One region of the Kitasatospora sp. NRRL B-11411 genome, then DNA from elsewhere that is predicted to be linked to it. Evidence: riboswitches for the same ligand, from Rfam matches in the RefSeq annotation. Region 1 holds a riboswitch; each other region holds the start of a gene.
The links. A riboswitch is a leader RNA that binds a small molecule or an ion and turns the genes downstream of it on or off. The one in region 1 is predicted to bind cobalamin.

Region 1 (7,549 bases):
GGAGGGTCACCGGGACTTCACCGGGGCTCCGCCGGGAGCAGGCGGCCGGTGAGGTGGTCGACGGCGAGGTGGGCGTGCAGGCGGACGCCGGTGGGGAGGGTGTCGTCGTCGAGGTAGAAGTGCGGGTTGTGGTTGGGGACGAGGCCGCGGCCGCCGGGGGTGGGGGCGGGGTTCCCGGCGGGGTCGAGTTCGGTGTCCTGGGCGCCGAGCATGAGGTACAGGCCGCCGTGGGCGTTGACGAACTCGGAGACGTCGTCGTAGCCGAGGGTCGCGCCGGTCTCCAGGACCCGGTCCTCGCCGACCACCCGGCGCAGCGTGGGCAGGGCGGCGTCCAGCCACTCCCGGCGGTTGTGGACGGCGGGGACGTCCTGGAGGTGTTCGACGGTGGCGGTGCAGCCGTGGGCCTCGGCGGTGTGTTCGGCGAGGCGGGTCAGGCGCCGCTGGACGTCGGCCATGTCGCTCTCGACGGCGCAGCGGACGGTGCCCCAGAGGGTGACGTGCTCGCCGATGATGTTGAAGCGGCCGATGTCCTCGAGGTGGCCGATGGTGACGGTGACGGGGTGGTAGGCGTCGAGCTGGCGGTAGAGCTGGCCGATGCCGGTGACGATCGCGGCGGCGGGCGGCATCGGGTCGACGCCCTGCCAGGGGGTGGAGCCGTGCACCTGGCGGCCGGTCACGGTGATCTTGACCAGGCAGGACGCGGCGTACTGGTTGCCGACCCGGTAGCCGACGTGGCCCTTGGGGTGCGGGGTGAGGTGCAGGCCGAAGACCATGGTGGGTTCGGGGTCGGCGAGGGCGCCCTCGGCGAGCATCTGCCGGGCCCCGCCGGTCTCGGTGACGGGCGGGCCCTCCTCGGCCGGCTGGAACACGAACAGCACGGTGCCGGGCAGTTGTCCGCGCACCCCGGCGAGGACGGTGGCGGCGCCGAGCAGCATCGCGGTGTGCCCGTCGTGGCCGCAGGCGTGCGAGACCGGGAACGGGCCGCCGGGGTAGTCGTGGTCGACGGCCGAGGAGGCGAAGCCGGTGCCGCACAGGTCGGCCACCGGCAGCGCGTCGGTGTCGGCCCGCAACGCCACCACCCGCTCGCCGGGCCGCCCGCCGCGCAGCACCCCGACCACGCCGTGCCCGGCGATGCCGGTGCGCACCTCGTCCAGGCCGAGCGCCCGCAGGTGCTCGGCGATCAGCGCGGCCGTGGCCCGTTCGCGGTTGGACAGTTCGGGGTGCTGGTGCAGGTGGCGGCGCCAGGCGGTCACCTGCTCGGCGACGTCCGCACTGCGGCGGTCCAGCTCGGCGTACAGGGTCGTCGCGTCCACGGGCGTCCTCCGGTCTCGGTGTCCCCCCTGCTTTCTCCGGCATCGAGCGTACGACGCCCCCGCCCCGACGGGGCGTCAGCGCGCCTGGTGGGCCCGGTCAGGGCTGCTGCGTCGGCGGGGGCGTGGGGACGGGCGGGCCGGTGAGGAGGGTGCCGGTGTCGGAGAAGGGCCAGGCGTTGGGCAGGCAGCCGTGCAGGCCGAAGATCTGCTGCTGCATCACGGGGGCGGGCAGGCCGGGGCCGGGGCAGTCGACGTGGCCGAAGCCGAGGACGTGGCCGACCTCGTGGTTGACCGCCAGCGCGTGGTACTCCTCGGGGCGGCCGCGGTAGGACTCGGTGAGGTCGGTCCACCGCTTGACGTTGATCACGACCTGGTGGCCCGCGCCGCAGTTGACCTCGCCGCCGGTGTCCAGGCCGTACTGGCCGCAGATCCGGTCGGTGGAGGCGGGCGTGGCCAGGTAGACGGTGAAGTCGACCGGATCCGCAGCGACCCGCTGGAAGGTGCGGGTGCCGTCGGCGGACCAGCCGCGGCGGACGTCGGCGAGCACCGCGTCCACCTCGGCCGCGAACTGCTCGGGCCGCTCGGCCAGCCCGTCCTCCGCCCGCACCTTGTACCGGTACGCCTTCCCCCCGGTACCGGCGGGCTCCGTGCCGCCGCCCGCCGTGGTGAACGCCATCGGCGCGGACGCCGCCGGTGCGGCCGGGCGCCGCCACGGGTGCCAGACGGCCAGGGCGGCGACCACCGCCAGGGCGAGCAGGACGGCGAGCGCCGGTTTCGGCTTGAGGTGTCGGAGCATCGTGGAGCAGCGGCTTTCTGACGTGTGCTGACGGCGGTCACCGGACGGGTTCCGGTCCGGGCCCCACTCTGCCAGCCGCCGATCAACAGATGATCAACAGGGACGGACGCGAGCGGGGGCGCTGGTACGACCGGTGCGGCCGCGCGGGTCTGCCGATACGTGACTGATTCGGCCGCCCGCCCTCGCCGCCTACCGTCGAAGACGTCAGCCGGAACACCCCACGACACCCCACGGGAGCAGCAGATGACCGCCTACGCACTGGCCCAGGTCCACTCGGTGGAGTTCGGCCCCGACATCGTCGAGTACCTCGAGCGCATCGACGCCACCCTGGACCCCTTCGGCGGACGGTTCATCGTCCACGGCGGCAAGTCCGAGACGGTGGAGGGCAGTTGGGGCCAGAGCGGCACGATCGTCATCGAGTTCCCCGACTACGCGCAGGCCCGCGCCTGGTGGGACTCGCCCGCCTACCGGGAGATCCTGCCGCTGCGCACCCGGCACATGGTCGCCGACATCGTCCTCATCGAGGGCGTCCCGTCCGGCTACCGCGGCGCGGACTCGCTCAAGCACTGACCCCGGCTCCGGCGGCGCCCTCGGCCGCCGCCCTACCTGGAGCCGGTATCGGAGCCGGCGTCGGTGTCGGGGCGGCGTTCCACCAGCTGCCGGTCCACCAGCTGGTCGAGGACGGCCACGATGTTGCGGGCGTCCATGGCGACGAGTTCGGCCAAGCGCCGCTGGACCGTGTCGCCGTGCCGGTCCAGGGCGACCAGGACGGCGTACTGACCCTGGGTCAGCCGGTGCTCGCCGAGGAAGGTCGTCCAGGAGCGGGCGGTGAGGGAGCTCAGGCGGGCCAGCAGGAAGCCGGTGCCGCGTTCGAAGGCCGGTCGGCTGCCGCGTTCGGCGTTGAAGACCTGCAGGCGGCCGGGACGGGCGGGCCGGCGCCGGGCGAGGTGGAGGGCTGGGCGTTCGGCGCGGGCGCCCGGCCTGGCATCTCCGCGCCCTGATCCACCCTGCGGCGGGCGCGGTGCGGGGGCGGGCGGCGGCGGAAGGCAGAATCGCGGGTATGCGCACTCTTCTCGTCATCGGCATCGGCGCGGGCGACCCCGACCACCTCACCCTGGAGGCGGTCAAGGCGTTCGGCCGCACCGACGTGTTCCTGCTGCTGGACAAGCCCGCCGAGCGGCAGGACCTGATGCGGCTGCGGCGGGACATGATCGCCGAGCACGGCCGCCCCGGACACCGGGTGGTCGAGCTGGTCGACCCGGCCCGGGACCGCACCGCGGCGGCGTACGCCCAGGCGGTGGAGGAGTGGCGGGAGCGGCGGGCGGACCTGGTGGAGCGGGCGGTGGCCGAGGAGGTGCCGGACGGCGGGACGGGCGCGCTGCTGGTGTGGGGCGACCCGGCGCTGTACGACAGCGTGAGTGCCGTGCTGGACCGGATCCTGGCGCGCGGCCGGACGGAGTTCGCGTACACGGTCGTCCCCGGCATCAGCAGCGTCTCCGTGCTGGCGGCCCGGCACCGCACCACGCTGACCCGCACCGCGCGGCCGGTGCGGATCACCACCGGGCGGCGGCTGGCGGCCGAGGGTTTCGGGCCCGGCGCGGAGGACGCGGTGGTGATGCTGGACGGGCAGGCCGCGTTCGCGGAGATCGACCCCGCGGGCGTGCACATCCACTACGGCGCCTACCTGGGCACCGGGGACGAGATCCTGGTCGCCGGTCCGCTGGCCGAACTCGCCGACCGGATCGTCGAGTTGCGGGAGGAGGCGCGCGAGCGCAAGGGCTGGATCATGGACAGCTACCTGTTGCGCCGCACCGACGGCTGACCGGCTCCCGCCCGGCCCGTTCTAGACTGGCGACGCGACTGGTTCGCCCCGTCCGCCAGGCGGGGCGTCGTAAGAGGGAACCCGGTGACGCCTTGACTGGCCAGTCCGGGACTGCCCCGCAGCGGTGAGCGGGAACGACCGCCGTCATACGCACTGGGCCCGGGAGGGCTTGGGAAGCGACGGCCAGTAGGTGCCCGGGAGGCGTCAACTCCCCGGGTGTGCCCGCGAGTCCGAAGACCTGCCCGTTGCCCGGGTGCGACCCGTTCGCGTCCGGTAGCCGGTGACCTCGAGGGCGGGTCGGCACGGACACCAGGCGGGCCGCACCGGCCTCCGCCCGGTCTCGCCACCCCCGCGCGCCCTCCTGTGCACCGGTTCCAGGATCAAGGCTCGCGAGGAGAGTCCCCTTGACTACGACGTCCGTCGCCGCGGCGACCGTCCACGGATACCCCCGCCAGGGCGGGAACCGGGAACTGAAGAAGGCGATCGAGGGCTACTGGAAGGGCACCGTCACCGCCGACGCGCTGCGCTCCACCGCCGCCGAACTGCGCTGCGCCAACTGGCGGCAGCTGGCCGGGGCCGGGATCACCGAAGTCCCCACCGGTGACTTCTCGTTGTACGACCACGTGCTGGACACCACCGTCGCCGTCGGCGCCGTCCCGCCCCGGCACCGGGACGTGTACGCGGCCGACCCGCTGGCCGGCTACTTCGCGATGGCGCGCGGCACCCAGCAGGCGCCGCCGCTGGAGATGACCAAGTGGTTCGACACCAACTACCACTACCTGGTGCCCGAATTGGGGCCGGACACGGTCTTCGCCGCCGACTCTGCCAAGCAGGTCGGCGAGCTGCGCGAGGCGCTCGGCCAGGGCTACCGGGCGCGCCCGGTGCTGCTCGGCCCGGTCACCTACCTGCTGCTTGCCAAGCCCGCACCCGACGCACCGTCCGGCTTCGAGCCGCTGGCCCTGCTGGACCGGCTGCTGCCGGTGTACGCGGAGCTGCTGGCCGACCTGCGGGCGGCGGGCGCCGAGTGGGTGCAGCTCGACGAACCCGCGCTGGTGCAGGACCGCAGCCCGGCCGAACTGAACGCCGCCGCCCGCACCTACCGGGACCTCGGTGCGCTGACCGACCGCCCGAAGCTGCTGGTGGCCTCGTACTTCGACCGGCTCGGCGAGGCGTTGATCACCCTGGCCAAGGCCCCGGTCGAGGGCCTGGCGCTGGACTTCACCGGACCGGCGGCGGGCAACCTGACCGACCTGGCGGCCGTCGGCGGCCTGCCCGGCAAGCGGCTGGTCGCGGGCGTGGTCGACGGCCGCAACGTGTGGATCAACGACCTGGAGAAGTCGCTCGCCACCCTGGGCACCCTGCTGGGCTTGGCCGACACGGTGGACGTCGCCCCCTCCTGCTCGCTGCTGCACGTCCCGCTCGACACGGCCGCCGAAAGGGAGTTGGACCCGCAAATCGGTCGCTGGCTGGCCTTCGCCCGGCAGAAGGCCGCCGAAGTGGCGCTGCTGGCCCGCGCCCTGCGCGACGGCACCGGCGCCGTCACCGCCCAACTCGCCGCCAACCGCGCCGACCTGGCCTCCCGTACCGCCTCCCCGATCACCCGCGACCCGGCCGTCCGGGCCCGCGCCGCGGCCGTCACCGAGGCCGACCTTCGCCGCGATGCCCCCTACGCCGTCCGCGCCGAAGCCCAGCGCGCCCGGCTCCAGCTGCCGCCGCTGCCCACCACCACCATCGGCTCCTTCCCGCAGACCACCGAACTACGCACCGCCCGCGCCGAGTTGAACGCCAGGCGGATCGACGCGGCCGACTACCGCAAGCGGATGGAGGCCGAGGTCCGCGAGGTGATCGCCTACCAGGAGCGGGCCGGGCTGGACGTGCTGGTGCACGGCGAACCCGAACGCAACGACATGGTGCAGTACTTCGCCGAACAGCTCACCGGCTACCTCGCCACCCGGCACGGCTGGGTGCAGTCCTACGGTACCCGCTACGTGCGGCCGCCGGTGCTGGCGGGCGACATCTCCCGTCCGCAGCCGATGACCGTCGACTGGTACCGCTACGCGCAAGGCCTCACCGACCGCCCGGTCAAGGGCATGCTGACCGGTCCCGTCACCATGCTGGCCTGGTCGTTCGTCCGCGACGACCAGCCGCTCGCCGACACCGCCCGGCAGGTCGCCCTCGCCCTGCGCGACGAGGTCACCGACCTGGAGGCCGCCGGCGCCGCCGTCATCCAGGTCGACGAGCCCGCGCTGCGCGAGACCCTGCCGCTGCGCCGGGTGGCCCGCCTACCTGGACTGGGCTACCGACGCATTCCGGCTCGCCACCTGCGGGGTGCGCGCCGACACCCAGGTGCACACCCACATGTGCTACGCCGAGTTCGGCGACATCCTGCGTGCCATCGAGGAGTTGGACGCGGACGTGATCTCGCTGGAGGCCGCCCGCTCGCACATGCAGGTGGCCCGCGAGCTCGCCGAGGCGGGCTACCTCGCCGAGGTCGGCCCGGGCGTGTGGGACATCCACTCCCCGCGCGTGCCCTCCCCCGAGGAGGCGCTGCGCCTGCTGCGGGCCGGACTGGCGGCGATCCCCGCCGAGCGCCTGTGGGTCAACCCGGACTGCGGCCTGAAGACCCGCGGCTGGCCCGAGACCCGGGCTTCGATCGACAGCCTGGTCACGGCCGCCCGCACCCTGCGCGCGGAACTGCAGAACCGGCGGATCGACTGACGAGGTACCGGTCCGGGCGGGCGGGCACACCGCCTGCCCGCCCGGACCGGCCGGAGCGATCGAGGGGGCGGCCGATCGCCGGACGGGGCGGGGCGCGGCGGATCCGGGTCGGCGAGGAGGTGCTGGTCGTGCTCCCCGAGCGGGAGTCCGAGTCCCCGCTCGCGAACCGGCGCCAGGTTGGCGCATGCAGCGCCCGGGTGCGCGCCCTGCAGCACGCCTTGGCGGAGGCGCCGTCCGAGCCGGCCACCGCGTTCTGGCGGCTGGACGTCGCCCCGCTCACCGTCACCTCGCTCAGCGGGCGCGCCGGGCGCTGGAACCTGCGCTGCGGCGGTCCCCTGACATCTCGTCAGCTGCCGTAGTGCAGCGCGACGGTGTCACCGACGTTGACAGTGGTGACGCGGGTGGCACGGGTGGCTTTCGCTCGTGGTGCACGGCCGACAGGGCGGCGTACTCGACACCGCTCCGGTCGGCCGTCGTCCTGCTCGCGACGCTCGTCGCGGCCGCCCCGACCGGACCGGGGGGGCGGTCGGGCCCGCGGACCGGTCGGCCGGGGTGCGGTTCAGCGGCCGACCTCCCGGGCGCGCAGGTCGTCGACGGTCTCGCGGCGGATCAGCAGGCGGATCCGCCCGTCGCGGACGGCCGCGACCGCCGGGCGGCCGACCAGGTTGTAGCCGGAGGCCATCGAGAGCTGGTACGCCCCTGCGGACGGGACGGCGAGCAGGTCGCCCGGGCGGAGGTCGGCGGGCAGTTGGGCGTCGCGGACCAGGACGTCGCCGGCCTCGCAGTGGCGGCCGACGACGTCGACCGGCCGGGTCGCCCGGGCGCCGATCCGGCCGAACATCCGCACGGTGTAGGGGGATCCGTACAGGGCGGGGCGCGGGTTGTCGCTCATCCCGCCGT
Region 2 (7,549 bases), on a different contig from region 1:
GACCATGCCGTACGTGGCGCTGCAGCTGGTGGGCATCCAGGCGGTGCTGGACGTGCTGGGCGTGGGCGGCAGCGGCAACTGGTTCCTGAAGGACCTGCCGCTGTTCATCGCGTTCGGCGTGCTGGCCGCGTACACGTACTCCTCGGGGCTGCGGGCGCCGGCGCTGATCGCGTTCGTCAAGGACGCGCTGATCTACGTCGTGATCATCGTGGCGGTGGTCTACATCCCGATGCGGCTGGGCGGCTACGGGCACGTGTTCGACGCGGCGCAGCACAAGTTCGCCACGCCGGGGCCGACCGGGAAGCCGAGCGGGGCGCTGGTGGTCGGGCCGTCCGGGCAGTGGGCGTACGCGACGCTGGCGTTCGGGTCGGCGCTGGCGCTGTTCATGTACCCGCACTCGGTGACGGGCGTGCTGGCGTCGAAGTCGCGCAACACGGTGCGCCGGAACATGGCGATCATGCCGGCGTACTCGCTGATGCTGGGGCTGCTGGCGCTGCTGGGCTTCCTGGCGATCGCGGCCGGGGTGGGCAAGGGCGTGAAGGGCTACAACAGCCAGCTGGCGGTGCCGCAGCTGTTCGCGGACATGTTCCCGTCCTGGTTCGCCGGGGTGGCGTTCGCGGCGATCGGGATCGGCGCGCTGGTGCCGGCCGCGATCATGTCGATCGCGGCGGCGAACCTGTTCACCCGCAACGTGTACAAGGAGTTCCTGAAGCCGGACGCGACGCCGGCCGAGGAGACCCGGGTGGCGAAGATCGCCTCGCTGCTGGTGAAGGTCGGCGCGCTGGTGTTCGTGCTGCTGATGGACAAGCAGGTGGCGATCAACTTCCAGCTGCTGGGCGGCCTGTGGATCCTGCAGACCGCGGTGGCGCTGGTGGCGGGCCTGTTCACCCGGTGGTTCCACCGCTGGGCGCTGCTGGCGGGCTGGGCGGTCGGCATGGTGTACGGCACCTGGATGGCGTGGGGGGTGTCCTCGGCGGCCACCAAGCACTTCGGCGGCAGCAACGCGAAGATCCCGGGGATCGGGGAGACCGGCTACATCGGTCTGACCGCGTTCGTGCTGAACCTGGCGGTGGCGGTGGTCCTGACGCTGGTGCTGCGGGCCCTGAAGGCCCCCGAGGGGGCCGACGAGACCTCGAAGGCCGACTACTCCGCGGAGGCCGGTGACGAGGCCGTGGAGCGCGCTCCACAGCCCGCGGCGGCGCACTGACGCACCGGGGGCGCAGACCTCCGCACCGTGCGCCCTGTGGTCGCGCCGTTGCCCCGATCGACACTGGGGTGACGGCGCGACCATCTGTTATGACTGCCCGTTCACGGGAGAGACCCGGGAGAGACGGGCGCACCGCACGCGCCACCGACCACGGGGAGCCACCGCCATGACCGACCTCACCACGGTACGCAACGGGCACCGACCGGAGGCCCCGCAGCCGGACGGGGGGCCGAGACTGCCCTCGGTCCTGATCGCCACCCGGCACGGCGAGTCCACCGCCAACGTGGAGTTCCGGCACGCGGACGCCAGCGGCGCGCTCTCCGTCCCGATCACCTGCCGGGACGCCGACATCCCGCTCTCCCTGCACGGCCAGGACCAGGCCCGCGACCTGGGCCGCTGGTGGGCCGGGCGGCCGCCCGCCGACCGGCCCCGCTCGGTGTGGTGCTCGCCGTACGTGCGCACCGCGGAGACCGCCCGGATCGCGCTGGCCCAGGCGTCCGGGCTGGGCGCCGTCCCGGTCGGGCTGCCGGTGCGCTACGACGAGCGGCTGCGGGACCGCGAGCTGGGCGTGCTGGAGATGCTGACCAAGGCCGCGATCGAGCGCGACCACCCGGCGGAGGCCGAGCGGCGGCGCCGGATGGGCGAGCTGTACTACCGGCCGCCGGGCGGCGAGTCCTGGCTGGACGTGGCGCTGCGGGTGCGCGACCTGCTGCGCGACCTGGGCGAGGAGGAGGCGGGCCGGCCGGTGCTGGTGGTGGCGCACGACTGCACGGTGCTGATGCTGCGGCACGTGCTGGAGCGGCCGGCCGAGGAGGAGCTGCTGGCGCTGCCGCCGGTGGCGAACTGCTCGACCAGCCTGTGGCGGGCCCGCGAGGGGCGGCTGCGCCCGGCCGGGTGGAACCGGACCGAGCACCTGTCGGCCTGAGCCCGGCCCGCCACCGCCTCGCTCCGCCCCGGCCCGCCGCCGCCACCGCCCTGCGGGCTGCCGCAGCGTCCCGCCCCGGCCCGCCCCGCGGGCTGTCGCGGCGCCCCGCGCTCAGGCGTCCTGGTGCTGCGGCCCGGTGACCCGGCGCGGGCCGCCGAAGGCCCGCCGGTAGGCCTGCGGGGTGGTGCCGAGCCGGCGGCCGAAGTGGTGCCGCAGGGTGGCGGCGTTGCCGAAGCCGCAGCGGGCGGCGATCGCGTCCACGCCCTCCCCGGTGGACTCCAGCAGGCGCTGCGCGAACAGCACCCGCTGGCCGGTGAGCCAGCGGTGCGGGGTGGTGCCGGTCTCCTCGCGGAAGCGGCGGGCGAAGGTCCGCGGCGACATGTGGGCGAGCCGGGCGAGCTGGTCGACGCCGGTCTCCCGGTCGAGGTGGCGGCGCATCCACTCCAGCACCCCGGCCAGCGACTCGCCGCCGCCCTCGGGCACCGGGCGGTTGATGAACTGGGCCTGCCCGCCGTCCCGGTGCGGGGCGACCACCATCCGGCGGGCGATCTCCCGGGCCACCTCGGCGCCCTGCACCTTGCGGACCAGGTGCAGGCAGGCGTCGATGCCGGCGGCGGTGCCGGCCGAGGTGATCACCGGGTGGTCGTCGACGTACAGCACGCCGGGTTCGACGGTGGTCAGCGGGAAGCGCTCGGCCATCAGGTCGGCGTAGCGCCAGTGGGTGGTGCAGCGGCGGCCGTCGAGCAGGCCGGCCGCGCCGAGCAGGAAGCTGCCGGAGCAGATCGACAGCAGGTGGGCGCCGCGGTCGTGGGCGGCCCGCAGCGCCGCGCAGAGCGCCTCGGGGTAGTGGGTGCGGATGCCGGTGGCGGTGGCGATCACCAGGTCGGCCTCGGCGATCCGTTCGGGGCCGTGCGGGACGTCGACGGTGAAGCCGGCGTGGGTGCGCATCGGGCCGGGGCGGTCGCCGACCAGGGCGAAGTCGTAGACCGGCAGGCCGGACTCGCTCCGGTCCAGGCCGAACACCTCGCAGGCCACCCCGAGTTCGAAGGGGTGGATCTCTTCCAGCACGACGACGGCGACGTTGTTCAGCATCCGCATCGGGCCAGGATGGCAGTGGCAGGATTCCGTGGCAATGGTGCGTTCCTGCCACTCGTGGCGGCCCCGGCCCGCCGGGACAGTGGAGGCATGACCACCGCGCTCGCCCTGCTGGGCCTCATCGGCAGTTTCGGACTCCTCGGCGTCCTGGTCGGCCGCGACCTGGACCGCAACGGCCGGACCGGCCGCGACGCCGTGCACCGGCCGACCGGCTACCCCTTCGACCCGGACCTGGCCGATCCCCGCCGGAGGCCGTCCGGCACACTGTCCGGATGCACTCCCCGACCGTCCGCCGCGCCCTGGAGCGCGACCTCGCCGGAGCCGGGGAGGTCAGCGTCGAGGCCTTCGTCGGCGACGGCCACACCCGCCCCGACTCCCCGTACGTCGACCTCCTGCGCGACACCGCCCGCCGCGACCGGGAGGCCGAGCTCCTGGTCGCCGTCGACGACGCGGGAGCCGTGCTCGGCTGCGTGACCTTCGCGCCCGGCGGCACCGCGTGGGCGGACGTCGCCGGGCCCGGCGAGGGCGAGATCCGGATGCTCTCGGTCGGCGCGGCGGCCCGCGGCCGCGGCGTCGGCCGGGCGCTGGTGGCGGCGGCGATCGGGCGCAGCCGGGAACTCGGACTGGCCGGGATGGCGTTCTCCACCCGGCCGTCGATGACCGCCGCGCACCGGATCTACGACGCGCTGGGCTTCGTCCGCACCCCCGGGCGGGACTGGTCGGCGGCGCCCGGAATGGACCTGTGGGTCTACACGATGCGGTTCTGAGGCGGTTCCCGGGCAGTTTCGTTGTCTACGCGCGGCGCCGCCGACGCGACACGCGCTACTACATCTGGTGCTTCCAGATCCAGCCACCACAACATGTATGCTCACTCTCGCTGTCGACGCAGGGGAACCCGGTGGAAGTCCGGGACTGCCCCGCAACGGTGAGCGGGCTGCAGCGACGCCCGCGCAGTCCGAGGACCTGCCGACGGTGTGCGACACGGCATCCCCGCAGACGCCATGCAGCACAGCTTTGCCGTCCGGTCTCGCGGGCGGACCGGGGGTGGTCTTCGGCGCGCCGGAACGCGTTCTCGTTCCTTCGTGCTGCCCTCCCCTGGCCGCGTGCGGTCCCGGACACCCGAGCCACGTCCGCCGCCGCCACAGGAGAGAGTGCGCCTTGACCGTCGCCGCCTCAGTCACCCTGCCGTCCCAGGGATCCGCCGACGCCTTCACCGATCCCGGTGCGGCGCTGCTCCGGCTGCTCACCGACCGCAGCACCGACCTCCCCCAGGTGGACCCCGGCCACGTCGCCGCCGCCGCGCTGCGCGGCCGCCACGCCGGTTCGGACTTCGCCGAGCTGCGCGGGCTGGCCGTGGAGGCCGCCGCGTCGATGATCGCCGAGGACCCGCAGTACTCGAAGCTGGCCGCCCGCCTGCTGGCGCTGGAGATCCGCGACGAGGCCGCGACCCAGCAGGTCACCTCGTTCTCCTCCTCGGTGGCCGTGGGCCACGCCGAGGGCCTGATCGGCGACGCCACGGCCGCGTTCGTCGCGCAGCACGCCGACCTGTTCGACTCGCTGGTGGACGAGGCGGGCGACGACCGCTTCGAGTACTTCGGCCTGCGCACCGTGCAGTCCCGCTACCTGCTGCGCCACCCGATCACCCGCAAGGTCGTCGAGACCCCGCAGCACTTCCTGCTCCGCGTGGCGGCGGGCCTGGCGGTCGGGACGACCGAGGAGTCGGTGCGCGAGGTCGCCGAGCTGTACACCCTGATGAGCCGGCTGGAGTACCTGACCAGCTCGCCGACGCTGTTCAACTCCGGCACCCGGCACCCGCAGATGTCCTCCTGCTACCTGCTGGACTCGCCGCTGGACAACCTGGACTCGATCTACAACCGGTACGCGCAGATCGCCCGGCTGTCCAAGCACGCCGGCGGCATCGGCCTGTCCTACTCGCGGATCCGCTCCCGCGGCTCGCTGATCCGCGGCACCAACGGCCAGTCGAACGGCATCGTGCCGTTCCTGCGCACCCTGGACTCCTCCGTGGCGGCGGTCAACCAGGGCGGCCGGCGCAAGGGCGCGGCCTGCGTGTACCTGGAGACCTGGCACGCCGACATCGAGGAGTTCCTGGAGCTCCGCGACAACACCGGCGAGGAGGCCCGCCGGACCCACAACCTGAACCTGGCGCACTGGATCCCGGACGAGTTCATGCGCCGGGTCAACGCCAACGCCGACTGGTCGCTGTTCTCCCCGGCGGACGTGCCGGAGCTGGTCGACCTGTGGGGCGCCGAGTTCGACGAGGCGTACGTGAAGGCCGAGCTGGCGGGCAAGGCCGTGCGCACCATCCCCGCGCAGACCCTGTACGCCCGGATGATGCGCACCCTGGCGCAGACCGGCAACGGCTGGATGACCTTCAAGGACGCCTCCAACCGGGCCGCCAACCAGACCGCGCTGCCGGGCCGCACGGTGCACTCCTCGAACCTGTGCACCGAGATCCTGGAGGTCACCGACGACTCGGAGACCGCGGTCTGCAACCTCGGCTCGGTCAACCTGGGCGCGCACGTCGCCCCCGGCGCCACCGCCACCGACCTGCTGAACGCGATGGACTGGGACCGCCTGGACGCCACCGTCCGCACCGCGGTGACCTTCCTCGACCGCGTGATCGACATCAACTTCTACCCGACCACCGAGGCCGGGACGTCCAACTCCCGCTGGCGCCCGGTCGGCCTGGGCGTGATGGGCCTGCAGGACGTCTTCTTCCAGCTGCGGATCGACTTCGACTCCGCCGAGGCGGTCGCCCTCTCCACCCTGATCGCCGAGCGCATCATGCTCACCGCGTACGAGCGCTCCGCCGACCTGGCCGAGCAGTTCGGCCGGCACGAGGCGTACGGCGAGACCCGGGCCGCCCGCGGCCAGCTGCACATCGACCACTTCGAGTCCGCGAACCCGCAGTGGGCCGAGCGCTGGGACGCCCTGCGCGCCCGGATCGCCGAGGTCGGCCTGCGCAACTCGCTGCTGCTCGCGATCGCCCCGACCGCGACCATCGCGTCCATCGCCGGCGTCTACGAGTGCATCGAGCCGCAGGTCTCCAACCTGTTCAAGCGCGAGACCCTGTCCGGCGAGTTCCTCCAGGTCAACCCGTACCTGGTGCGCGAGCTCAAGGAGCTGGGCGTCTGGGACCAGACCACCCGGGACGCGCTGCGCGACGCCAACGGCTCCATCCAGGAGTTCAACTGGCTGCCGCAGGAGGTCCGTTCGCTGTACCGCACGGCGTGGGAGCTGCCGCAGCGCGCGCTGATCGACCTGGCCGCCGCCCGGCAGCCGTACATCGACCAGAGCCAGTCGCTGAACCTGTTCATGGCGGCGCCGACCATCGGCAAGCTCTCCTCGATGTACTCCTACGCCTGGAAGGTCGGTCTGAAGACCACCTACTACCTGCGCTCCCGCCCGGCGACCCGGATCGCCCAGGCCGCGTCCGGAGCCGCCCGCACCGCCGCCCCCGTCCCGGTGCAGACCCCCTCCCTCTCCCAGGCCGAGCAGGACGCCATCGCCTGCTCGCTGGAGAACCCCGAGTCCTGCGAGGCCTGCCAGTAATGAGCACCGAAGACCAGAAGAAGATGCTGCTCGACCCGGGCTTCGAGCTGACGCTGCGTCCGATGCGCTACCCGTCGTTCTACGACCGGTACCGGGACGCGATCAAGAACACCTGGACCGTGGAGGAGGTGGACCTGCACTCCGACGTCGCCGACCTCGCCAAGCTCTCCGAGGGCGAGCGGCACATGATCGGCCGGCTGGTCGCGTTCTTCGCCACCGGCGACTCGATCGTCTCCAACAACGTGGTGCTGAGCCTCTACAAGCACATCAACTCCCCCGAGGCCCGCCTCTACCTGTCGCGGCAGCTGTTCGAGGAGGCCGTGCACGTCCAGTTCTACCTGACGCTGCTGGACACCTACCTGCCCGACCCGGAGGACCGCAACGCCGCCTTCGCCGCGGTGGAGAACATCCCCTCCATCGCGCAGAAGGCCCAGTTCTGCTTCAAGTACATGAACGCGGTCGACCACATCGACTCGCTGCAGTCCAAGGACGACCGCCGGGCCTTCCTGCTCAACCTGATCTGCTTCGCGGCCTGCGTCGAGGGCCTGTTCTTCTACGGCGCCTTCGCCTACGTGTACTGGTTCCGCAGCCGCGGCCTGCTGCACGGCCTGGCCACCGGCACCAACTGGGTGTTCCGCGACGAGTCGATGCACATGGACTTCGCGTTCTCCGTGGTCGACACCGTCCGCGAGGAGGAGCCCGACCTCTTCGACGACAAGATGGCCCAGCAGGTCACCGAGATGCTGGAG
Region 3 (7,549 bases), on a different contig from region 1:
TGCCGCCGGTGCCGACCAGCGGCTTCCCGGTGCCCGCGAGCGCCTCGACCAGGGCCCGGACGGCCTTCAGGTCGTCGGCCATCGCGCCGGCGTAGTCGCCGCCGAGCATCGCCTCGTGCTTGAAGGCGAGGTGCACCACGCCGTCGGCGGCCGCGGCGGCGTCCCGCAGGCCGTCGAGGTCGTCGAGGTCGCCGCGCCGGACGTCCGCGCCGAGGGCGGTGAGGGCGGCGGCGGAGGCGTCGGAGCGGGCCAGGCCGGTGACCCGGTGGCCGGCGGCGAGCAGGTCGGGGACGAGGGCGGAGCCGAGGTGGCCGCTGGCTCCGGTGACGAAGACGTGCATGGGTGGACCTCCGGAGATCCGAAGTGATGAGACCTTGTCCCATCACCATAGCCCGCAGAGCCCGATGATGCGACCAAGTCCCGTCACGTAGAATCCGGGCATGGCCAGATGGGACCCGAACGCGCGCGAACGGCTGGAGCGCGCGGCGCTCGAACTCTTCGTCCAGCAGGGCTACGACCGCACCACCGTCGCCGAGATCGCCGAGCGCGCCGGCCTGGCCAAGAGCACCTTCTTCCGGCACTTCGCCGACAAGCGCGAGGTGCTCTCCGGCGGCGACGCCCTGGTCCGCCTGCTCACCGACGCGGTCGCCGCCACCCCGCCCGGGGCGGGCCCGCGGCAGGCCGTCGAGGCCGCGCTGGCCGCCGCCGGGGAGCGCGCCTTCACCGCCGAGCGCCACGGGGCCGTCCGCGAGCGCCAGCAGGTGGTCGCCGCCAACCCGGAGCTGACCGAGCGCGAGCTGCTCAAGCGCGAGGCCCTCGCCACCGCCCTCACCGCCGCCCTGCGCGAGCGCGGCACCCCCGACCCGGCCGCCGGCCTCACCGCCGAGCTCGCCCTGCTCGCCCTGCGCACCGCCCTCGCCACCTGGACCGCCCGCCCCGGCCAGGACTTCACCGCCCTGGCGCTGGCCGAGCTGACCGCCCTGTGCGAAGCCGCCACCGCCCTCTGAGGCGGCGGCCCGGATCGTCCGAGCGGCCCGGGCTGTCCGAGCGGCCCGGATCGCCCGAGCGGCCCGGGCTGTCCGAGCGGCCTGGGAGAATGGACTCCTCGCCACCACCACGACCGAGGAGTTGACCGCCGGTGCCCGAGGGGCATGTGATCCACCGCCTGGCCAGGGAGAACGACGAGCTGTTCGGAGGGCGCCCGGTGCGGGTGTCCAGCCCGCAGGGGCGCTTCGTGGAGGGGGCCGCGCTGATCGACGGGCGGGTGCTGGACGAGGCGGAGGCGCACGGCAAGCACCTGTTCCTGGGCTTCGGCGAGCACTGGCTGCACGTGCACCTGGGGCTGTACGGGAAGTACGACTTCGGTGCGGGCGAGGCCCCGGCGCCGGTCGGCCAGGTCCGGCTGCGGATGGTGAACGACAGCGGCTACGCCGACCTGCGCGGCCCGACCGCCTGCGAGCTGCTCACCCCCGCCGAGAAGGCGGCCGTCCACCGCCGGCTGGGCCCCGACCCGCTGCGCCCCGGCGAGGCGGGCGACGCGGCCTGGCAGCGGATCTCCCGCAGCGGCAGCACGGTCGCCGCGCTGCTGATGGACCAGAAGGTGCTGGCCGGCGTCGGCAACGTGTACCGCGCCGAGGTGCTGTTCCGGCTCGGCATCAGCCCGCACCGCCCCGGCCGCGAGCTGTCCCGCGCCGAGTGGGACGCGATCTGGACGGACCTGGTGGCCCTGATGCACGACGGCGTGGCCGCCGGCCGGATCGACACCGTCCGCCCCGAGCACACCCCGGAGGCGATGGGCCGCCCGCCGCGGGTGGACGACCACGGCGGCGAGGTGTACGTCTACCGGCGGCACGACCAGCCCTGCCTGGTCTGCGAAACCCCGGTCCGCACCGAGGAGTTGGCGGCCCGGAACCTGTTCTGGTGCCCGCGCTGCCAGCAGTCCTGACGCCCCGTCACCACGGCAAGCCTTGACGCAAGGTTGACCTGGTCTTGGGCGAGGCCCCGGAACGGCGCTCCTATTGTCGGGGCCATGCCCGCTCTCCCGTTCCAGGGGCCGCGCCCCACCCCGGCGCTCCCGGTCCTGCCGTACCGCAAGCCCACCCGGGGCCGTGACTACTGGGTGCTGGACGACGTCCTCCCGGACCCGGACGCGGTGCGCGCCCGGCACCTGGCGCGCACCGACTGGGACGAGGGCTACCCGCACCGGCCGGAGTCCTGGCCGGGCCTGCGGGCGATGCCCGGGCTGGAGCCGGAGGAGCTGGCGCAGGTCGAGAAGCTGGTCCGGGAGGCCACCGGCGCGGAGCGGATCTGGGCGCTGGGCGAGGCCGAGGGCGGCACCTTCAACCACAACTGCGTGCAGGTGGTGGGCGCGGGGGAGTGCGAGCCGCGCCCGCACACCGACTCGCGCTCGCTGTGCCGCTACGCCGCCGTGCTCTACCTCAACCCGGCCGTCCCCAAGCGCTGCGGCACCAGCTTCTACCGGCAGAGCCTGCCCGGCGGCCGGCTCGGCGGCAACAGCGTGGTCGCCCCGCACAACAACCTGGTGGACGCCCTCGGCACCCGCTTCGTCCCGCCGGACTCCTTCACCGAGGACCTGGCCGTCCCGCACCGCTACAACCGGCTGCTGCTCTACACCGCCAACCTGATCCACACCGCGACCGAGTACCACGGGGCGACGCTGGCGGAGAAGCGGATGACCTGCGTCTTCTTCTGGATGGCCTGACCTCCCGTCAGCGCGGCCCTGGCCAGGCGTGATCTGCGCCACCGGACCGGACGCGCCCTTGCCGCCGCACCCGCTCCGGGCCTACGGTGGGCGGGCCGTGGTGTTCGGGAAGCCGGTGCACTGCGACCGTCACGAGAGTGTTCGGTCGCAGGAGTCCGGAGCGGCCCTCGCCACTGTGATCGGGGAGTCGTCGGCTCCCACCCCGTGCCACTGGCCGCTCGCGGCCGGGAAGGCCGGGAGCCGGCGCGCAACACCCCGTCAGCCAGGAGACCGGCCACGGCATCTCACGAAGTGATCCACGAGGTGCTGGAGCGTGAACGCGGATGACCGCGCCCGAATCGACCCTGCCCGGGAACAGTCCCGGCTCCCCCCTTCCCTCCTTCCGCTGGCGGCGCGAGGACACCCTGCGCACGGCCGGGTTGATGGCGGTGATCCTGGCCATGCACGCGGTGGCGTTCGGGACGCTGCTGTTCCTGGTCGCGCCGCACCACTACGCCGTCGGCACCCAGGTGTTCGGCGTCGGCCTGGGCCTCACCGCGTACACCCTGGGCATGCGGCACGCCTTCGACGCCGACCACATCGCGGTGATCGACAACACCACCCGCAAGCTGATGGCGGACGGCCGCCGCCCGGTCTCGGTGGGGTTCTGGTTCGCCCTCGGCCACTCCTCGATGGTGGTGCTGATGGCCGCCCTGGTGGCCGGCGGCGCGGCGCTGGCGGGCACCCTGATGGACGAGGACTCCACCACCCACCGGGTGCTGGGCACCGTCGGCACCACCGCGTCCGGCGCCTTCCTCTACCTGATCGCGGCGCTCAACCTGGTCGCCCTGCTGGGCATCTGGCGGGTGTTCCGGGCGATGCGGGAGGGCCAGTACGACGAGGCCGAGCTGGAGAAGCACCTGGCGGCCCGGGGCTTCCTGGCCCGGCTGCTGAACCGGGCCACCCGCTCGATCAGCCGCCCCGGCCAGATGTTCCCGGTCGGCATGGTGCTCGGCCTGGGCTTCGACACCGCCACCGAGGTCACCCTGATGGTGATGGCGGGCTCCGGCGCGGCCTCCGGGCTGCCCTGGTACGCGGTGGTCTGCCTGCCGCTGCTGTTCGCCGCCGGGATGAGCCTGTTCGACACGCTGGACGGCACGTTCATGAACTTCGCCTACCAGTGGGCGTTCTCCAACCCGGTCCGCAAGGTGTACTACAACCTGACCATCACGGGGCTGTCGATCGCGGTGGCCTTCGTGATCGGCACCATCGAACTGGTCGCCGTGCTGCACGACAAGTTCGACCTGGCCGACCCGGTCACCGGCTGGATCGCCGGCCTCAGCCTGGACAACGTCGGCTTCGTGATCGTCGGCCTGTTCGTGGTGGTCTGGGCCGCCGCGATCGGCTACTGGCGGATCGCCAAGCGCTCCCGGACGTTCGCGCGGGCGTCCTGACGGTGCGTCAACCGGTGGCCAGGATCAGCGTCCCGGCCACCGCGAGGCCCGCGCCGAGCACCTGCACCCGCAGCAGCCGCTCCTTCAGCAGGCCGCGCGCCATCAGCGCGGTGACCACCGGGTAGAGCGAGGCCAGTACGGCCGCCACCGCCACCGATCCCAGGTGGGAGGCGGCCGCGTACAGGCCGTTCGCGGCCACGTCGGCGACCCCGACGGCGGTCAGCGCGGGCAACTCGCGCAGGCCCGCCCGCAGTTCGAGCGACTGCCGGCGGGCCTGTGCGGCCAGCATCCCGGCGCCGACCACCGCGTTGGTCAGCCGCTGCACGCACAGCGTCAGCAGCAGCGCGCCGCCCGCCCCCGCGTGCGCGACCAGCGCCAGCACCGCGCCGAAGGCGAACGCGGCGCCCAGCGTCAGCACCAGCACCCGCCGCCCCACCGCGGGCCCGCCGCGCTGCGGACCGCCCGCCAGCGCGACCCCGGCGACCGCCACCGCGATCCCCGACCCCTGGACGGCGCCCGGCCGTTCGCCGAGGAACAGGCCCACCCCGATCGGCACCAGCACGCCGACGGTGGCCAGCGGCGACACCACGCCCATCGGCCCGAGCGCCAGCGCCCGGTAGAACGCCAGCAGCGCGAACGGCCCGATCACGCCCGCCAGCACCGCGTACCAGAGGCCCGGTCCGGCCCCGCCCCACCCGCCGGTGGCGGTCACCGCCACCGCGAGCACCGCGGCGGCGGCCGTCTGCGAGAGCACGACCACCGTCAGCGCGGGCAGCCGCCGGGTGATCGCCCCGCCCCCGTAGTCGGCGACGCCCCACAGCAGGCTGGCGAGCAGTGCGAAGGCGACGCTCACGGGGCGGCGGAGCAGGAGGCGGACAGCATGGTGGACCTCGCAGTACAGTCGGTGGATCTGTCGATGCCGCCGCAGCATAGTTCAACCCACTGCACTGACCCAACCAGAATATTGGACTGCCCGTGCCGGACGCCGATCTCGTCACCCAGGCCCTCGCCCGCAACCTCAAACGGCTGCGCCTCGAACGCGGCCACACCCTGGACGCCCTGGCCGCCCGCTCCGGGGTCAGCCGCGGCATGGTCGTCCAGATCGAACAGGCCCGCACCAACCCCAGCATCGGCACCGTGGTCCGGCTCGCCGACGCGCTGGGCGTCTCGATCGCCCGGCTGCTCGACTACGACGCCTCCGCCACCGTCCGGATCGTCCCCGTCGAGGACGCCGTCCGGCTGTGGACCGGCCCCGGCGGCGGCAGCGGCACCCTGCTCGGCGGCACCGAGGCCCCCGGCCCGCTGGAGCTGTGGTCCTGGCACCTGCAGCCCGGCGAGCGGCACGACTCCGACCCGCACCCGCCCGGCACCGTCGAGATCGCCCGGGTCGACGAGGGCGTCCTCACCCTCACCCTGGACGGCCGCGACCACCTCGTCCCGGCCGGCTCCACCGCCTCCTACGGGGCCGGCACCGCCCACGGCTACCGCAACGACGGCGACGCGCCGTGCCTGGTCACCATGGTGGTCTCGGTCCCCCCGCCCGGCGCGTAGCGAAAGGGCCCCGGGCGAACCCGGGGCCCTCCAACGGTCGTTCAGTGGCCGTTCAGCCGCCGTACCGGCGCCGGTACAGCTCGACCCGGCCCTCGGTGTCCATCAGGCGGGCCCTGCCGGTGTAGAACGGGTGGCTCGCCGAGGACGTCTCCACGTCCACCACCGGGTACGTCCGCCCGTCCGCCCACGCGACCGTCCGGTCGCTCGAGGCGGTGGATCGGGTCAGGAACGACAGGCCCCCGGTCTTGTCGCGGAACACCACCGGACGGTACTCGGGGTGAATTCCCTGCTGCATGGCTGCTCCTCCTCGTCGTGCGTGTGCCGGTCGGACGGGCCCCGCGGTCAGCGGGCCTCGCGGAACTCCACGTGGCGCCCCGCCACCGGGTCGAACTTCTTCAGGACCATCCGGTCCGGGTCGTTGCGGCGGTTCTTCCGCGTCACGTACGTGAACCCGGTGCCCGCCGTGGACCGGAGCGTGACCACCGGTCGCAGCTCGCTGCGTGCCATCGCCTCTGCCTCCCTCTCCCGGCAACGATTGCCGTTTTCACTACGCCACAACGCGAGGCCCCCCGCCCGCATTCCCGCCCCCGTCCGCCGGTCCCGACAGGCGCCCCGGGGCCCCCGTTCGTAGGCTCGGACCATGTCCGACGCGCACGCCGCCCGACGCGAACGCCTCCGCGAGTACTGCAGCGCCTCCGGGGCCGATGCCGCGCTCATCACGCGCGCCGCCAACGTCCGCTACCTGACCGGCTGCCCGCCGCTGGGCGCCGCGCTGCTGCTCACCCGAGAGCGCGCGGTGCTCGCGGTGCCCGAGGACGCGGAGCCCGCCGAGGGCGGCGAGGACGGCGAGCGCAGGCTCGACGCGGAGGTCACCCGGCTGCCGGTGCCCGCCGAGGCCGACGCCGCGTCCGCCGCCGCCGAGGCCGCCGCCCGGCTCGGGGTGCGCGACCTCGCGGTCGAGGAGCACGACCTCACGGTGGCCCGGCACCGCACCGTCGCCCGGGCCGTCGGCCCGGCCCGGCTGCTGGACCTGGACCGGGCCGTGGAGCGGCTGCGGGTGGTCAAGGACGAGTACGAGATCGCCGACCTGCGGATCGCCGCCGAGATCGCCGACCAGGCCCTCGGCGAGCTGCTCGAGTCGATCCTGGTCGGCCGCACCGAGCGGCACCTGGCGATGGAGCTGGAGCGCCGGATGATCGACCACGGCGCCGACCGGGCCGCCTTCCCGGTCTCCGTCGGCACCGGCAGCCACTCCGGCCTCGAACACCACCGGCCCACCGACCGCCGGGTCGAGGAGGGCGACTTCCTCACCGTCGCGCTCGGCGCCCGCTACCGCGGCTACGGCATCTCCACCGCCCGCACCTTCGTGATCGGCGCGGCCCCCGCCGCCTGGCAGGTCGAGCTGCACCGGCTGGTCTTCCGCGCCCAGCGGGCCGGCCGGGAGGCCCTCGGTCCCGGCGTCGAGCAGCACGTCCCGGACGACGCGGCCCGCTCGATCCTCCAGGCCGCGGGCCACGCCGAACGCTCCGTCCACGCCCTGGGGCACGGCATCGGCCTGGAGATCCGGGAGGCTCCGCGCCTGGGGCCCGCCGACATGGGTAAACTGGACAACCGCGTGCCGGTCACCGTCGGCCCCGGGGTGCATCTCCCGGGTCGTGGCGGGGTCCGGATCGAGGACACGCTCGTGGTGCGGCCTCCCGAGGAGGGCGGGCCCGAGCTGCTCACCATCACCACCAAGGAGCTCCTCGCGCTGTGACCGGAAGCGGTCCCGGCGGCGCGCGGCTTGGTGTTCCTTGACAGCGGACATATCAGGAGTAAGTGCGCCCGTGGCTACCACGAACGA

Region 2: another riboswitch for cobalamin. It lies ahead of IH44_RS0103135 (ribonucleoside-diphosphate reductase subunit alpha); the one in region 1 lies ahead of metE (5-methyltetrahydropteroyltriglutamate--homocysteine S-methyltransferase).
Region 3: another riboswitch for cobalamin. It lies ahead of IH44_RS0110355 (HoxN/HupN/NixA family nickel/cobalt transporter); the one in region 1 lies ahead of metE (5-methyltetrahydropteroyltriglutamate--homocysteine S-methyltransferase).

Annotation. Positions count from the first base shown of each region.
Region 1 is NZ_JOGH01000038.1:42,547-50,095, forward strand. Features, by position in the region: gene IH44_RS0119065 (M20 family metallopeptidase) at 18-1,313, opposite strand; gene IH44_RS0119070 (DUF3152 domain-containing protein) at 1,411-2,109, opposite strand; gene IH44_RS0119075 (DUF1330 domain-containing protein) at 2,353-2,679, shown strand; gene IH44_RS49730 (MarR family winged helix-turn-helix transcriptional regulator) at 2,712-2,963, opposite strand; gene IH44_RS48165 (hypothetical protein) at 2,856-3,110, shown strand; gene cobF (precorrin-6A synthase (deacetylating)) at 3,170-3,931, shown strand; cobalamin riboswitch at 3,954-4,192, shown strand; partial or broken gene metE (5-methyltetrahydropteroyltriglutamate--homocysteine S-methyltransferase) at 4,414-6,649, shown strand; gene IH44_RS0119100 (hypothetical protein) at 6,847-7,008, shown strand; gene lysA (diaminopimelate decarboxylase) at 7,209-7,549, opposite strand, start outside.
Region 2 is NZ_JOGH01000003.1:156,450-163,998, forward strand. Features, by position in the region: gene mctP (monocarboxylate uptake permease MctP) at 1-1,207, shown strand, start outside; gene IH44_RS0103120 (histidine phosphatase family protein) at 1,374-2,132, shown strand; gene IH44_RS0103125 (helix-turn-helix domain-containing protein) at 2,244-3,224, opposite strand; gene IH44_RS0103130 (GNAT family N-acetyltransferase) at 3,500-3,994, shown strand; cobalamin riboswitch at 4,075-4,213, shown strand; gene IH44_RS0103135 (ribonucleoside-diphosphate reductase subunit alpha) at 4,386-6,800, shown strand; gene IH44_RS0103140 (ribonucleotide-diphosphate reductase subunit beta) at 6,800-7,549, shown strand, end outside.
Region 3 is NZ_JOGH01000015.1:62,348-69,896, forward strand. Features, by position in the region: gene IH44_RS0110335 (SDR family oxidoreductase) at 1-340, opposite strand, end outside; gene IH44_RS0110340 (helix-turn-helix domain-containing protein) at 441-1,007, shown strand; gene IH44_RS0110345 (Fpg/Nei family DNA glycosylase) at 1,139-1,945, shown strand; gene IH44_RS0110350 (DUF6445 family protein) at 2,030-2,722, shown strand; cobalamin riboswitch at 2,804-3,016, shown strand; gene IH44_RS0110355 (HoxN/HupN/NixA family nickel/cobalt transporter) at 3,046-4,155, shown strand; gene IH44_RS0110360 (DMT family transporter) at 4,163-5,008, opposite strand; gene IH44_RS0110365 (helix-turn-helix domain-containing protein) at 5,131-5,706, shown strand; gene IH44_RS0110370 (type B 50S ribosomal protein L31) at 5,759-6,001, opposite strand; gene rpmG (50S ribosomal protein L33) at 6,049-6,213, opposite strand; gene IH44_RS0110380 (aminopeptidase P family protein) at 6,347-7,462, shown strand; gene efp (elongation factor P) at 7,533-7,549, shown strand, end outside.